Regions from separate parts of the Pseudacidovorax sp. 1753 genome, predicted to be linked through region 1. Evidence: riboswitches for the same ligand, from Rfam matches in the RefSeq annotation. Region 1 holds a riboswitch; the other holds the start of a gene.
The links. Region 1 has a riboswitch for glycine ahead of ABIC63_RS15445 (D-amino acid dehydrogenase). Riboswitches for the same ligand answer to the same signal wherever they lie in the genome.
Positions count from the first base shown of each region.

Region 1 (7,738 bases):
TGTAGTAGCCCTGGCGGTTGAGGTACGCGCCGGCCCAGCCGTCGAGGAACCAGTTGATGAACTCGTAGGCGGCGTCCAGCTTCTTGCCCGACAGCGTGGCCGGCAGGCCGAAGCCGGATGCCCAGGCGCGATAGCCTTCCTTCAGCGGCTGGAACACGCAGTCGATGCCCTTGCTGCGCACCGCGGTCACGGCGGGGCTCCACATCGACTGGATCACCACCTCGCCCGAAGCCATCAGGTTCACCGACTCGTTGAAGTCCTTCCACAGTGCGCGGAACTGCCCGGCCTTCTTGGCTTCGATGAGCGTCTTGATCGTCAGGTCGATCTCGGCCTTGCTCATGTTGCCCTTGTCCTTGTACTTGTGGATGCCCTTGGCCTCCACCACCATCGCCGCGTCCATGATGCCGATGGAAGGGATGTTCAGGATCGCGGCCTTGCCTTTGAACTCGGGGTTGAGCAGCTCGGCCCAGCTCTCGATCGGGCGCTTGATCAGGTCGGGACGGATGCCCAGCGTGTCGGCGTTGTAGGTGGTGGGGATCAGCGTCATCCACTGCGTGGGCGCCTTGGCGAAGACCTTGCTCTTCTCGCCTTCGAGGAAGATCACTTTCTTGGGCGCCGTGCCCTGGTCACCCACGGCCTTGCCGGCGACTTCGCCCTTGGTGAAGAGCGAGGTGATCTTGTCGGCGTTCTTCACGCGCTTGACGTCGATGCCCTTCAGGTTGCCGGTGGGCACGATCTTCTTGAGCGAGAAGAACTCGGTGTCGATCAGGTCGAAGCTGTTGGGCGCGGTGACGGCGCGCTTGGTCACGTCGTCGGTGGTCACGGCCACGTACTGGATCTCGATGCCGGTGTCGGCCTTGAACTTCTCGGCGATGGCCTTGTCCTGGTTCACCGCGGTGCCCAGGTAGCGCAGCACCATCTTCTCCTGCGCATGGACGAAGGGCGCCGCCCCCGTGGCCAGGATGCCGGCCATGCCGGCGCCGCCTTGCAGCAGGCTGCGGCGCGAAAGGCCGGGGGTGCGGGGATCGAGCGTGTCGGACATCGAGGACTCCTTGTTGGGGGATGAGGAAGCGCGAGCGCGGTTGGAAAAAAGAAAGGGCAGAGGCGACGGCTTGGGCGTGCGGCTCAGGCCGGCAGTGCATGTGCCTGGTGCGGCGCCCAGAACAGGTGCACGTCTTCGCCCAGGGCATAGGGCCGTTCGGCGAAGCGGGCTTCGGGCAGCATCACCGACACGCCGTTGGCGCCAGCCGCGTCCTGCGCCTGCAGGCCGAGCAGCACGTAGGTGCCCTGGTATTCGACGTCGGTGACGGTGGCGCCCATGCCAGGCACTGCCACGACGGCGGCGTCGCCCGCGGCCGGCCGGATCTGCAGGTGGTCGTTGCGCACGGCCACCTTGCCCGTGCCGGTCTGGATCACGTTGTGGCCGCCCATGAAGCGCGCCACGAACTCGGTGGCCGGGGCGTTGTAGACCGCATGCGGCGAGCCGACCTGCTCGATGCGGCCGTGGTTCATCACCACCATGGTGTCGGCCAGCGCCATCGCCTCTTCCTGCGAATGCGTGACGTGAATGAAGGTCAGGCCCAGCTCCTTCTGCCAGCGGCGCAGCTCGGCGCGCATCTGCACGCGCAGGAAGGGGTCGAGGGCGGAGAGCGGCTCGTCCAGCAGCAGCACGCGCGGCTGGGTGATGAGGGCCCGGGCCAGCGCCACGCGCTGCTGCTGGCCGCCGGACAGCTCACCCGGCTTGCGCTGCGCCAGGTGGCCGAGCGAGACGCGCTCCAGCAGGTCCTGCGCGCGGGCCTGGCGCTCGGCCCTGGCCACGCCTTTCATCTTGAGGCTGAAGGCGACGTTGTCCAGCGCCGACAGGTGCGGGAAGAGGGCGAAGCTCTGGAACATCATGGCCGTGCCGCGCGCGGCGGCGGGCAGGTCGGTGATGTTGCGGTTCTCCAGCAGGATGTCGCCGCTGGTCACCGACTCGTGCCCCGCGATCATGCGCAGCGTGGTGCTCTTGCCGCAGCCCGAGGGGCCGAGCAGGCAGCAGTAGCTGCCGCTGGCAATGCGCAGGTCGATGGCGTCCACGGCTGGCGCGCCCTGCGCATAGCGCTTGGTCAGCGCGACGAGCTCGATGGCGGCGGGCGATGGCGTGGCGATGGCGTCCATGCCGATGGCCTACGCAAGGCGTGTGCCAGCGTGCGCTCATTGTTTGCACGCAATCGCCGCCAAAAATTGCGTACAAAAAGCACCGCCGCAGTGCGCGGCGGGCCGGTTCAGCGCCGAAGCGGTGCCAGCGGCTGCGCGTCCGCCGCGTCGCCGTCGATCAGGAAGTGCCCGCCCGCCACGTGGTGCAGGGTGCGCAGCGCGTCGTGGCCGTCGAAATGCCAGCGGCCGTCCGAGAAGACGCGCGCATCGGCCTGGGCGGCCACCACCTCGCCCAGGAACAGGTCGTAGCGCTGCTGGATCGGCGGCTCGGGCAGCAGCCGGCATTCCAGCCAGGCGGCGCAGCCGTCCAGCAGCGGCGCGTCCGTCGCGCTGCCGGCAAAGGTGGCCAGGCCATAGGCCGCGAACTTGTCGAGGCCGCCCAACGCATCGGCATCCCGGCCCGAGACGCTGCCCAGGGCGTTGCACAGGTCCAGTTGCGCCCGCACCGGCACCTGCAGCGCGAATTCGCCGCTGGCTTCCAGCAGTTCGCGGGTGAAGGTGCTCTTGTCCAGCACCACGGCCACCTTGGGCGGGTCGAAGTCCAGGGGCATCGCCCAGGCGGCCGCCATGATGTTGCGGCGTCCGCCCGCCGCCGCGCTCACCAGCACGGTGGGGCCGTGGTTGAGCAGGCGGTAGGCCTTGGCCAGGTCGACGGGGCGGCGGTGGTGGGCGGTGGTCATGCGGCCGACGATAGCGCGCCCGTGTGTCGGAGCCGATCAGGCAGCGCTAGCGAGCGGTCCGGGCACGTTGCCCACGCGGGTCGCGGCGGTGAAGGCGAATTCCACCTCCGGCGCCAGTCCGCTCACAATGCGCGCGATGGACTGGCCCGAGCCGCAGGCATGCGTCCAGCCCAGCGTGCCGTGGCCGGTGTTGAGGAACAGCCGGCCGATGCGGCTGGCGCCGATGATCGGCACGTTGCTCGGCGTGGCCGGACGCAGGCCGCTCCAGAACTGGGCCCGCGCCGTGTCGCCCGCACCGGGAAAGAGCTGCTCCACGCGGCGCACGATGGCCTCGCAGCGCACGGTGTTCAGGTCGCGGTCGTAGCCATTGAGCTCGGCCGTGCCCGCGATGCGCAGGCGGTCGCCCTGCGGCCCGGTCAGGCGCGAGAACACCAGCTTGAATTCGTCGTCCGTCAGCGAGACCTGGTGCGCGCGGCTGGCGTCCTTGACCGGCATGGTCACGGAATAGCCCTTGGCCGGGTAGATCGGCAGCCGGATGCCCAGCGGCGCCGCCAGCAGCGGGCTGAACGAACCCATGGCCAGCACGTAGGCGTCGGCGCGCAGGCGCTGGTAGCGGCCTTCGGCGTCGGTGGCTTCCACGTGGTCGATCTCGCCGGCCACCTCGCGCAGCGCGGTGATGGTGTGGCCCATCAGGAAGCGCACGCCGGCGGCCTCGGCCTTCCTGGCCAGTTCGCGGGTGAAGCGGTTGGCGTCGCCCGACTCGTCCTCGGCCGTGTAGGTGGCGCCGGCGAGTTGCGGACGGATGTGGGCGAGGGCGGGTTCCAGGCGCACGGCATGGTCGGCGTCGATCACCTGCCGCTCGCAGCCGAGCTGGCGCATCTGCTCGGCCGGTGCCTGGGCGGCGTCGAATTCCTTCTGCGAGGTATAGAAGTGCAGGATGCCCTGCGTGCGCTGGTCGTAGGCGATGCCGGTGTCGCGGCGCAGCTGCTGCAGCACGTCGCGGCTGTAGGTGCCCAGGCGCACGATCTGTTCGATGTTGTGGCGGGTGCGCGCGGGCGTGCATTCGCGCAGGAAGGCGAGGCCCCAGAGCCACTGCCGCAGGTCGGGCCGCAGGCGGAAGAGCAGCGGCGCGTCCTCGCGGCCCAGCCACTTCAGTAGCTTGAGCGGCGCGCCGGGGTTGGCCCAGGGTTCGGCATGGCTGACGGAGATCTGCCCGCCGTTGGCGAAGCTGGTCTCGGCGCCGGGCGTGGCCTGGCGGTCGACGACGGTCACGTCGTGGCCGAGCTGGGAGAGGAAGTAGGCGGAGGTGGTGCCGAGCAGGCCGGCGCCGAGGACGATCACGCGCATGGAAGAACCCCTTTCAGGTTGCAGCGCATGAACGCGGCAGCGGGGACTCGTCCTTGGAACACAAAGGAGCAACCGCCGCATGACGCGTTCAGGTTGCCGCTCCCCCTGTCCTTGGTACCTGAGAGTTTCACCCGCAGCGCGCGCGGCGGGTTTGCTCCTTCGGTGCGCCACATCGCGTGGCGGCTCTCCAGACGGCGTGATGGATGTTGCAGTACGGGCCCGTTGCCGGACCGACCTGAGCGTTTATGGGAGTTTGCGCCTTCGGTAGCGCCGCCCGGCCGGTGCCGGTGGGCGGTGCGTTCTCCTGCGGGGCGCGATTCTAGGGGCGGATGCGCTGGCGCCAAAGCCCTTCATCGCCGCAGCTGGGTGAACTGGGCGAACTCCCACTCCCGCATGGCCAACAGAAGGGTGTAGCCCTCCAGCTCGCCAGCGGGCAGCTTCTGGTCGGTCTGGTGCTGCTGGGCGAAGTCCTGCGCCACGCGCTGCAGCCGCTCCAGGAAGGCCGGCGCCAGTGCCCGCGAGATGGAGCCGTGCACCAGCAGCAGTCCCTCGGCCGGGCCGTCGAAGCCGCCGGCATAGTAGTCGAGCACCACCTCCTCACGGAAGAACTGCATCACCGGCCCATGCGGCCGCCAGCGGAAGGTCTTGGCCACCTTGAGGCGGTAGCGGTTGAGCGGCCGCAGCTCGATGATGCCGATGCGGTCCAGCTGCGCCAGGTAGCCGATGCATTCGGCCTCGGTGATCCGGTAGGTGCCGACGATCTGCTCCAGCGTCCACTGGCTCAGCACGTTGATGGCGACCAGCAGCAGCTTGCGGTCGCGCACCACGGCCTGCTCCTGCTCCTGCGTCAGCTCGCGCAGCAGCGGCTGGCTGTCGGCCACGCGCCGCGCCAGGTCGGCGAAGTCGATGCGCAGGGCGCGGCAGATGGCGTCGATGCGCGCCAGCGGCATGTCGCCCCGGGCCAGCATGCGCTTGACGCTGGATTCGGCCAGGCCAAGCGCCGCGGCCAGATCGGCGTAGGTCATCTGCGCCGCCTTGAGTTCGCGCTTGATGGCGCTGACGAGGTCCTGGGTGGTGCTCACGGGGCGAGGCGGTATCGGCAGGCGATACCTGGAGTGGTTTTGTCTGCCACTGTATTGGAATATGAGCCTCGGCGGCGAGGGTGGGCCGGGAGACTGCGCCACCTTCTTCAAGTCCTCCTGCTGGCCATGTCTTCATCCACCGCCTCCGCTGCCGACCCCGCTTCTACCAACACCGAGGCTGCCCTTCTGCCACGCGGCCTCGGGCTGTCGTTGGCCGGCCTGCTGCTGCTCTGGCTCGCCGTTTGGCTGGCCGGGCCGGCCTTGCTGGCGGCGCTCGGCCTGCCCCTGGATGCGCACGGCCACTTGCAGGCAAATGCGCCGGCCGTGGCCGCACCCTTCGCCGACGTGCGACCACGCTGGGGCATCCCCAATGCCTTCGACGTGCTGAGCAACCTGCCTTTCGCCCTGGCCGGCCTGTGGGGCCTGGCGCGACTGCGGGCGCGAACTTTGCCGGCGGCCACGCGCCGTGCGGCGCAGGTGTTCTTCGCCGGCCTGCTGCTGACGTCGCTCGGCTCTGCGTGGTACCACTGGGCGCCCGATGCCGGCCGGCTGGCGGGCGACCGGCTGGGCATGGCGGTCGCCTTCGCGGGGGTCTGGGCGTTGGTCGTGGCCGAGCGGTTGACGCTGGCGGCGGTGCGGCCCGTGCTGTGGGGTGTGCTGTTGCTGGGAGCGGTGTCGGCGGCGTGGCCCCAGGTGGACGGCAACGTGCTGCCCTGGGCCGTGGTGCAGTACGGCGGCATCGGTTTCATCGTCGGGGCCTGGCGTCGCCCCATGGCGGCCGGTGCACTGGGCCTGCGCATCGGGGCCGTGCTGGCGGCCTACCTGTTCGCCAAGCTGCTGGAGATGAATGACTTTGCCCTCTTCGAGGCGACCGGGCAGGCGGTGTCGGGCCACAGCCTCAAGCACCTGGCGGCGGCGCTGGCGGCGCTGCCCGTGCTGGCCGCCGTGGGGCGGGCCCCGCTGCGGCAGAATGCGGCGGGCGCCGGCACCCCGCGTGCCCATCGGCCATGGGCGCGGGCCGGACTTCAGGACCAGACCATGCGCACCGACGCCCCACCGGCCGCCGCTTCTCCGGCGCACGCCAACCAGTTCGCCCTGCTGCGCCAGCGCCGCTTCGCACCCTTCTTCTGGACGCAGTTCGCCGGGGCCGCCAACGACAACCTGTTCAAGTTCGCCTTCACGGTGATGGTGACCTACCAGCTGCAGGTGGCGTGGCTGCCGCCCTCGCTGGCGGGGCTGGCGATCGGGGCGCTGTTCATCCTGCCCTTCCTGCTGTTCTCGGCCACGGCGGGGCAGCTCACCGACAAGTACGACAAGGCCCGCATCATCCGGCTGGTCAAGACGCTGGAGATCGCGATCATGGCGCTGGCCGGCTGGGGCTTCGTGGCTGCCAACGTGCCGGTGCTGCTGGGCTGCGTCTTCCTGATGGGGCTGCATTCCACGCTGTTCGGCCCGGTCAAGTTCGCCTACCTGCCGCAGGCGCTCGACGCGCATGAGCTGACGGGTGGCAACGGCATGGTGGAGATGGGCACCTTCGTCGCCATCCTGCTGGGTCAGGTGGCGGGCGGCCTGCTGGTGGCGCTGCCTGGCATCGGCCACGGCACCGTGGCGGCGGCCTGCGTGGCGGTGGCCGGCATCGGCCGGCTGACGGCGCAGGCCGTGCCCGCGGCGCCGGCTACCGACCCGGGCCTGGCCGTCAACTGGAACCCGGTGACCGAGACCTGGCGCAACCTCAAGCTCGCGCATGGCAACACGGTGGTGTTCCGCTCGCTGCTGGGCATTTCGTGGATGTGGTTCTTCGGCGCCATCTTCCTGTCGCAGTTCCCGAGCTTCGCCAAGGAGGTGCTGCACGGCGACGCACAGGTCGCCTCGCTGCTGCTGGTGGTGTTCTCGGTGGGCATCGGCGCGGGCTCGCTGCTGTGCGAGACGCTGTCGCGCCGCCAGGTCGAAATCGGCCTGGTGCCGCTGGGTGCCATCGGCATGAGCGTGTTCGCCATCGACCTGTACTTCGGCTCGCGCGGGCTGCCGCCCTCGGCCGAGATGGGCCTCGCCGCCTTCCTGGCCCAGCCGGCGCACTGGCGGGTGATGGCCGACCTGGCGCTGCTGTCGCTGTTCGCGGGCCTCTACAGCGTGCCGATGTATGCGCTGATCCAACTGCGCAGCCAGCCCACGCACCGGGCGCGGATCATCGCGGCCAACAACATCCTCAATGCGCTGTTCATGATCGCCAGCGCCGTGATCGCCGGGGCGCTGATCGGCGCCGGCTTCAGCATCCCGCAGGTCTTCCTCTTCACCGGCATTGCCAATGCGCTGGTGGCGGGCTACATCTTCCTGCTGGTGCCGGAGTACCTGCTGCGCTTCATCGCCTGGGTGGCGTCGCGCTTGGTCTACCGCTTCAAGGTGCGTGGCGACGAGCAGATCCCCGACCAGGGC
Region 1 is NZ_JBEPKY010000011.1:94,430-102,167, reverse strand. Features, by position in the region: gene ABIC63_RS15460 (ABC transporter substrate-binding protein) at 1-1,042, opposite strand, end outside; gene ABIC63_RS15455 (ABC transporter ATP-binding protein) at 1,126-2,157, opposite strand; gene ABIC63_RS15450 (flavin reductase family protein) at 2,265-2,876, opposite strand; gene ABIC63_RS15445 (D-amino acid dehydrogenase) at 2,913-4,223, opposite strand; glycine riboswitch at 4,319-4,424, opposite strand; gene ABIC63_RS15440 (helix-turn-helix domain-containing protein) at 4,574-5,305, opposite strand; gene ABIC63_RS15435 (MFS transporter) at 6,344-7,738, shown strand, end outside.

Region 2 (7,738 bases), on a different contig from region 1:
CTCCAGGATGAACAGCCACTGCCAGCCGTGCAGGCCCATCGCGCCTTCCATGTTCAGGATGTAGCCCGAGATGGGCGAGCCGATGACGGTGGAGATGGGCACCGCGAACATGAACCAGCCCACGATGCGCGCCCGGTACGCCGCCGGGAACCAGAGCGTCAGGTAGAAGATGACGCCGGGGAAGAAGCCCGCCTCGGCCGCGCCCAGCAGGAAGCGCACGAGGTTGAAGCTGGTGGCGCCGCCCACGCCGGCCTGGATGGCCGACAGCACGCCCCAGCTGAGCATGATGCGGGCGATCCAGCGGCGCGCGCCGAAGCGCTCCAGTGCCAGGTTGCTCGGCACCTCGAGCAGGAAGTAGGCAACGAAGAAGATGCCGGCGGCATTGCCGAACACGGTGCTGGTGAAGCCCAGATCCTTGGACATCGAGGCGCCCGCGAAGCCCAGGTTGACCCGGTCCAGGTAGGCGATGAAGTAGCTGACCATGAGCAGCGGCAGCAGCCGCCAGCTCAGCTTGGACACGGTGCGCCGTGCGATGTCTTCCATGCGTTGTCTCCTCTTGCCTTCGGATGCGCGGCCGCGCGCTTGCTGCTGCGGGCGCGTCGGACAGTATGGGCGCGCGGCGCGCCCGGCGTGCGGATGGCGTCAGCCCTCGGTCAGCCCCCGGGAGCGGCCTGTCGCCTGCACGACCGGGCGACGCGGTGTCCGCGGACGCTCCGTCCGTGAAAGTCCCGACTCGCTGGGCGGGGGCTGCGGGGCATAGTCAGGATCCCTTCAGGCGCTGGGCAATCCAGCCGCCTTGCTGCAGCGAATCAGGAGACTCCCCCATGAAACTCACCCGCCTGGCCGCCGGCCTTGCACTGGGCCTCGGCATGGCCTGCGCCGCGCTGGCGCAGACCACCATGAAGATCAGCATCTCGGTGGCGCAGAACTCACACCAGGGCGTGGCCATCGACACCTTCGCCAAGGAAGTCGAGAAGCGCACCAACGGGCGCTACAAGGTCCAGACCTTCTACAACGGCGCCCTGGGCGGCGAACGCGAATCCATCGAGGCCGTGCAACTGGGCACGCAGGAGCTGGCCTTCTCCTCCACCGGCCCGGTGCCCAACTTCGTGCCCGAGACCAAGATCCTGGACGTGCCCTTCCTGTTCCGCGACAAGGCCCATGCCCGCGCCGTGCTCGACGGCCCCATCGGACAGGACCTGCTCAAGAAGTTCGATGCCAAAGGCTTCAAGGCGCTGGCCTGGGCCGAGAACGGCTTCCGGCACATGACCAACAGCAAGCGCGACGTGAAGGCGCCGGAGGACCTCAAGGGCCTGAAGATGCGCACCATGGAGAACCCGGTCCACATCGCCGCGTACAAGACCTTCGGCATCATCACCACGCCGATGGCCTTTCCCGAGGTCTTCACCGCCCTGCAGCAGGGCACCGTGGACGGTCAGGAGAATCCGCTGCCCGTGATCATCTCGGCCAAGTTCGACCAGGTGCAGAAGCACCTGTCGCTCACGGGCCATGTGTACTCGCCCTGCATCTTCGTGATGAACAAGGGCGTGTTCGACAAGCTCACGCCGGCCGACCAGCAGGCCTTCCTGGACGCCGCCAAGGAGGCCGCCAAGGCCAACCGCGCCCGCGTGGACGAGGACGACGCCCGGGGCGTGGCCGACCTGCGTGCCAAGGGCATGACGGTGATCGACAACCTCGACAAGGCGAGGTTCGTGGCGGCGCTGGCACCGGCCCAGGCCCAGTTCGAGAAGGACTTCGGCAAGGCCAACCTGGACCGCATCCGCAACTTTCAGCCCTGAAGTGGCCGGCAACGGCCCTGCACCCTCGGCCCGCCTTGCCGGCGGGCTTTTTCGTTCCCAAGAAACGCCTGTGAGATGAAAGACAAGTTCCTGGCCTTCGAACGCCGGACCACTGCGCTGTCCATGGCGCTGGCCTGCCTGATGCTGGTCGTGGCAGCGTCGCTCGGCATGTTCCAGATCGTCACCCGCTTCGTGCTGGAGCAACCGGCCGAATGGAGCGAGATCCTGATCCGCATCAGCCTGATCTGGGTGGTGTTCCTCGGCATTCCCATGGCCTTCCGCCAGGGGGCGATGGTGAGCGTGGACGTGCTCTATCGCTGGAGCCCGCCGCGCGTGCGCCGCCTGCTCGACGCGGCCGTGAGCCTGGCGGCCCTGGCCCTGATCAGCGTCATCCTGTGGTGGGGCTTCGACTATGCGATGCGCGGCCGGGTGCAGTCGATGGCGGGGCTCGAAAGCCTGTCGATGGTGTGGGCCTACCTGGCGCTGCCCGTCGGCGCCGCGTTCTCGATCTTCGGCATCGTGGGCAACTACCTCGACCCCAAGCGCCTCGAACTGGAGACCGCGCAATGACGCCCCTCATGGTCGGCACGATGGTGCTGTGCTTCGCGCTGTCGGTGTCGGTGGCGGTGTCCATCGGACTGGCGTCCATCGTCGGCATCCAGGTCAACGGCGCCAACATGCTGATCTCCGCCAAGGAGATCTTCAACTCGATCAACAAGTTTCCGCTGGCCGCCATTCCGTTCTTCATCCTGGCGGGCAACCTGATGGAGACCGGTGGCATCTCGCGGCGGCTGGTGGAGTTCGCCAAGAGCATCGTAGGCGGCGTCCAGGGCGGCCTGCCCATGACCTGCGTGCTGACCTGCATGATCTTCGCGGCAGTGTCCGGCTCGTCGGTGGCCACCACCTTCGCCATCGGCGCCATCCTGATCCCGGCGCTCATCAAGCATGGCTATCCGACCAACTACGCGGCGGCGCTGCAGGCGACGAGCGCCGAACTGGGCGTGATCATTCCGCCGTCGATCCCCATGATCCTGTACGGCGTGAGCGCCGAGGTGTCCATCGGCGAGCTGTTCATCGCCGGCTTCGGTCCGGGCCTGCTGATCAGCGGTGCGCTGATGCTCTTCGTGTGGGTCTACTGCAAGTGGAAGGGCTGGGGCAAGAACGACGGCGAGGGGCGCATGCCTTTCGGCCGCGCGCTGTGGCAGGCCGGCTGGGCACTGCTGATGCCGGTGATCATCCTGGGCGGCATCTATGGCGGCGTGTTCACGCCCACCGAAGCCTCGGCCGTGGCCGTGTTCTACGCGCTGGTCGTCGGCATGGTGATCTACCGCGAGATCCGCTTGCCGGACCTCTACGCCATCCTGCGCAAGTCGGTGCTGTCGTCGGCGGTGATCATGTTCATCATCGCGAACGCAGGGCTGTTTGCCTTCCTGATCACCCGCGCCGGCGTGCCCGAGGCCATCGGCCACTGGCTGGAGGCGGTGCTGCAGTCGCCCACCATGTTCCTGCTGGGCGTCAACGCGGCGCTGTTCGTGATCGGCATGTTCATCGAGACCAGCGCCGCGATCATCGTGCTGGCGCCCATCCTGGCGCCGGTGGCCCAGCACTTCGGCATCGATCCGGTCCACTTCGGGCTGATCATGGTGGTGAACCTGGCGCTGGGCATGATCACCCCGCCCTTCGGCGTCAACCTGTTCGCCGCCTGCACCGTGGCGCGCATCTCGCTCGACAAGATCGTGACGCGGCTGATCCCGTTCATCCTGGTGGTGCTGGCCTGCCTGATGGTCATCACCTACGTGCCGGCGCTGTCGCTGGGCCTGCGTGACTTGGTGTACGGGCGCTGAGCGGCTTCAAATAGCGTCCGCGACGCGCGCCTTGTCCCTTACACTGCGCGCTTCGTCAGGAGAGAGCCCCGCGCGACGGGGCCGCCGAAGGCGCAGGACTCGACGAGTTCCGAACGCTCAGGCAAAAGGACTGGCGGCACGCCCCGGGTTCGGGGCGTTTCCCTGCTGGAGAGAGGCGTCGCGGCCCAGGCCGCACGTCCACCGAAGGAGCAAGCCCCCATCGCGGGGTGAATCTCTCAGGTAAAGCGGACAGCCGGGGTGGACCACGACAGCCGTCGTGGCGCTGTACACCCCGTGAGATGCCCATGTCCGCTGCTGCCCCCTCTCCTGCCACACCCCTTCTTGACACCCCGCTGCGCGGCCTGCATGTCGAACTGGGCGCCCGCATGGTGCCCTTTGCCGGCTATTCGATGCCGGTGCAGTACCCCGCAGGCCTGATCGCCGAGCACCGCCACACGCGCACCGCCGCCGGCCTGTTCGACATCTCGCACATGGGGCAGTTGCGCGTCTCGGGCCCCGAGGCGGCCGCCGCGCTGGAGACGCTGATGCCGGTGGACGTCATCGGCCTGGCACCCGGCAAGCAGCGCTACGGCCTGCTGCTGGACGAGGCGGGCGGCATCCTCGACGACCTGATGTTCTTCAACGAGGGCGACGATTCCTTCTTCGTGATCGTCAACGGCGCCTGCAAGGCGGCCGACATCGCCCACATCCAGGCCCGCATCGGCCAGCGCTGCACCGTTGAACCCCTGCCCGACCACGCGCTGCTGGCGCTTCAGGGCCCGCAGGCCGCGGCCGTGATGGCCCGACTGGCGCCCGGCAGCGAGCGCCATGTGTTCATGACCGGCGGCGCCATGGCCATCGGCGGCATCCCGGCCTTCGCCACCCGCAGCGGCTACACCGGCGAGGACGGCTTCGAGATCTCCGTCGCCGCCGCCGATGCCGAGCGGCTGGCCCGCCTGCTGCTGGCCCAGCCCGAGGTGGCGCCCATCGGCCTGGGAGCCCGCAACTCGCTGCGGCTGGAGGCCGGCCTGTGCCTCTACGGCAACGACATCGACACCACGACCACGCCCGTCGAGGCCGCGCTCACCTGGGCCATCCAGAAAGTGCGCCGCACGGGCGGCGAACGCGCAGGCGGCTTCCCGGGCGCGGACAAGGTGCTGGCCCAGCTGGACGGCAGCGCCCCGGTCGCCCGCCGCCGCGTCGGCCTGGTGGCGCTGGAGCGCGTGCCGGTGCGCGAGCACACGGCCCTGCATGTGCCCGGCGGCGCAGCCATCGGCGAGGTGACCAGCGGCCTGCTGGCGCCAACGGTCGACCGGCCCATCGCCATGGCGTACGTCGATGCGGCCCACGCCGCTGTCGGCACCCGCATCGACGCCCTGGTGCGCGGCAAGCCGGTGCCCATGGAGGTCGTTCCCATGCCCTTCGTGCCGGCGCGCTATTACCGCGGCTGAGCCGCTGCGCGCGCCCCTCTCCGCCTGCGTTCCGACATGCCGCACCGCGTCCGTGCCGTCAGACAAATGCCGACGCGCCTGCGCCCGGGGCGTACACGCAGCCGCCCCGCCCTGCGCTGATACTCGTCGCTCGACCTTTTCATTCAATCCCCCTCTTCTTCTTTCAGGAGCCCCGCATGACCATTCACTACTCCAAGGACCACGAGTGGATCGAGATCGCCGACCACGAAGCCGCCACCGTCGGCATCACCGTGCATGCGCAGGAAGCGCTCGGTGACGTGGTCTTCGTCGACCTGCCCGAGGTGGGCAAGACCTTCAAGCACGGCGAAGTGGCCGGCGTGGTCGAGTCCGTCAAGGCGGCCGCCGACATCTACATGCCGGTCACCGGCGAGGTGGTTGAGGTGAACGAGGCACTGCGTGCCGACCCGTCTCTGGCCAACAGCGACCCGATGGGGGCTGGCTGGTTCTTCAAGGTGCTGCTGCAGGACAAGGACATGGCCGAGTTCGACCAGCTGATGGACGAGCCGGGCTACGCCAAGTTCACCGAAGGCGCCTGAGGCCCCCGCCGGCGCGTTCGCGTGGACGCGCTGGCATCACTCCCTCTCCCTCTGGGAGAGGGTCGGGGTGAGGGCCACGGCCTCTCCTTCACCCTCCGCGCTTCCATTTCCCACGGCCCAGAGCTCCCGCTGTGCGAGAGCCCCTCTTTTTTCTCTTCTTCCCTTCACCCCGCCGGCCTGCTGCCATGAGCTCTTCCGCCCCCTCCCTGCGCGACCTCGAGAACCCCACCGAATTCATCGCCCGCCATATCGGCCCCGACGCCGAAGCCGAGGCGCGCATGCTGGCCACCGTGGGAGAAAGCTCGCGCGCGCAGCTCATCGAGAGCATCGTGCCGCCCTCGATCCGCCGGAGCCAGCCGATGCAGCTGCCGCCGGCGGTGACCGAGGCCGTGGCGCTGGCCGAGTTGAAGGCCATCGCATCGAAGAACCAGCGCGTGAAGAGCTTCATCGGCCAGGGCTACCACGGCACGCACACTCCGGGCGTCATCCTGCGCAACGTGCTGGAGAACCCCGCCTGGTACACCGCCTACACGCCCTACCAGGCCGAGATCAGCCAGGGCCGCATGGAGGCGCTGGTCAACTTCCAGACCATGGTCACCGACCTGACCGGCATGGCCATCGCCAATGCCTCGATGCTGGACGAGGCCACCGCCGCCGCCGAGGCCATGACCCTGGCCAAGCGCAGCGTCAAGAGCAAGAGCAGCCGCTTCGTCGTTGCCGGCGACGCGCATCCGCAGACCATCGAGGTGATCCAGACCCGCGCTGCGCCGCTGGGCATCGAGGTGGTGCTGGCCAACTCACTGCAGCAATGGAACGATCTGCTAGCCGGCGACTACTTCGCCGTGCTGGCGCAGTACCCCGCCACCAGCGGCCGCATCGACGACCTGCGCGCCGACGCCGAGCTGATCCACGGCAAGCAGGCCGCGCTGATCGTCGCCACCGACCTGCTGGCCCTGACGCTGATCGCGCCGCCCGGCGAATGGGGCGCCGACATCGTGGTCGGCAGCACCCAGCGCTTCGGCATGCCCATGGGCGCCGGCGGCCCGCACGCGGCCTTCATGGCCTGCCGCGACGAGTTCAAGCGCTCGCTGCCCGGCCGGCTGGTGGGCGTGAGCGTGGACAGCCACGGCGCGCCCGCCTACCGCCTGGCCCTGCAGACGCGCGAGCAGCACATCCGCCGCGAGAAGGCCACCTCCAACATCTGCACGGCGCAGGTGCTGCCGGCCGTCGTGGCCAGCATGTATGCCGTCTACCACGGCCCCGCCGGGCTGACGCGCATTGCACGCCGCGTGGCCGCCTATACCGCCATCCTGGCCGCGGGTCTGAAGCAACTGGGCGCGCCGCTGCGCGAGGTGCCCAGCTTCGACACGTTGTCGCTGCACACCAAGGACCAGACCCAGGCGATCCTGGCGAAGGCCCTGTCGCTGGGCCTCAACCTGCGCGTGTACTTCGGCGAATACCTCTGCATCGCCCTGGACGAAACCACGACCCGCGCCGACCTGGCGCTGATCTGGCAGGCCTTCGCCGCCGACGGCCAGGCGCTGCCGCGCGTGGAGGACTTCGAAGCCGAGCTGCCCTCGCTGATTCCCGCCAGCCTGCGGCGCACCAGTGCCTTCCTGACGCACCCGGTCTTCAACACGCACCTCAGCGAGACGGCCATGCTGCGCTACATCCGCAGCCTCTCCGACAAGGACCTCGCGCTGGACCGCAGCATGATCCCGCTGGGCAGCTGCACCATGAAGCTGAACGCGACGAGCGAGATGATCCCGATCACCTGGCCCGAGTTCGCCGATGTGCATCCCTTTGCGCCCGCCGGGCAACTGGCCGGCTATGCCGAACTCGACGCGCAACTGCGCGACTGGCTGTGCCAGGCGACGGGCTATGCCGGCATCAGCCTGCAGCCCAATGCCGGCAGCCAGGGCGAGTACGCCGGCCTGCTGGCCATCAAGGCCTGGCACGAGAGCCGCGGCGACAGCCACCGCAACATCTGCCTGATCCCCTCCTCCGCGCACGGCACCAACCCGGCCAGCGCGCAGATGGCGGGCATGCAGGTGGTGGTGACGGCCTGCGACGCCAACGGCAACGTC
Region 2 is NZ_JBEPKY010000024.1:54,557-62,294, forward strand. Features, by position in the region: gene ABIC63_RS24850 (MFS transporter) at 1-543, opposite strand, end outside; gene ABIC63_RS24855 (TRAP transporter substrate-binding protein) at 825-1,799, shown strand; gene ABIC63_RS24860 (TRAP transporter small permease) at 1,875-2,369, shown strand; gene ABIC63_RS24865 (TRAP transporter large permease) at 2,366-3,643, shown strand; glycine riboswitch at 3,690-3,786, shown strand; glycine riboswitch at 3,799-3,906, shown strand; gene gcvT (glycine cleavage system aminomethyltransferase GcvT) at 3,949-5,094, shown strand; gene gcvH (glycine cleavage system protein GcvH) at 5,271-5,651, shown strand; gene gcvP (aminomethyl-transferring glycine dehydrogenase) at 5,837-7,738, shown strand, end outside.
Region 2: linked by a shared signal. The riboswitch ahead of gcvT (glycine cleavage system aminomethyltransferase GcvT) and the one ahead of ABIC63_RS15445 (D-amino acid dehydrogenase) in region 1 are both predicted to bind glycine.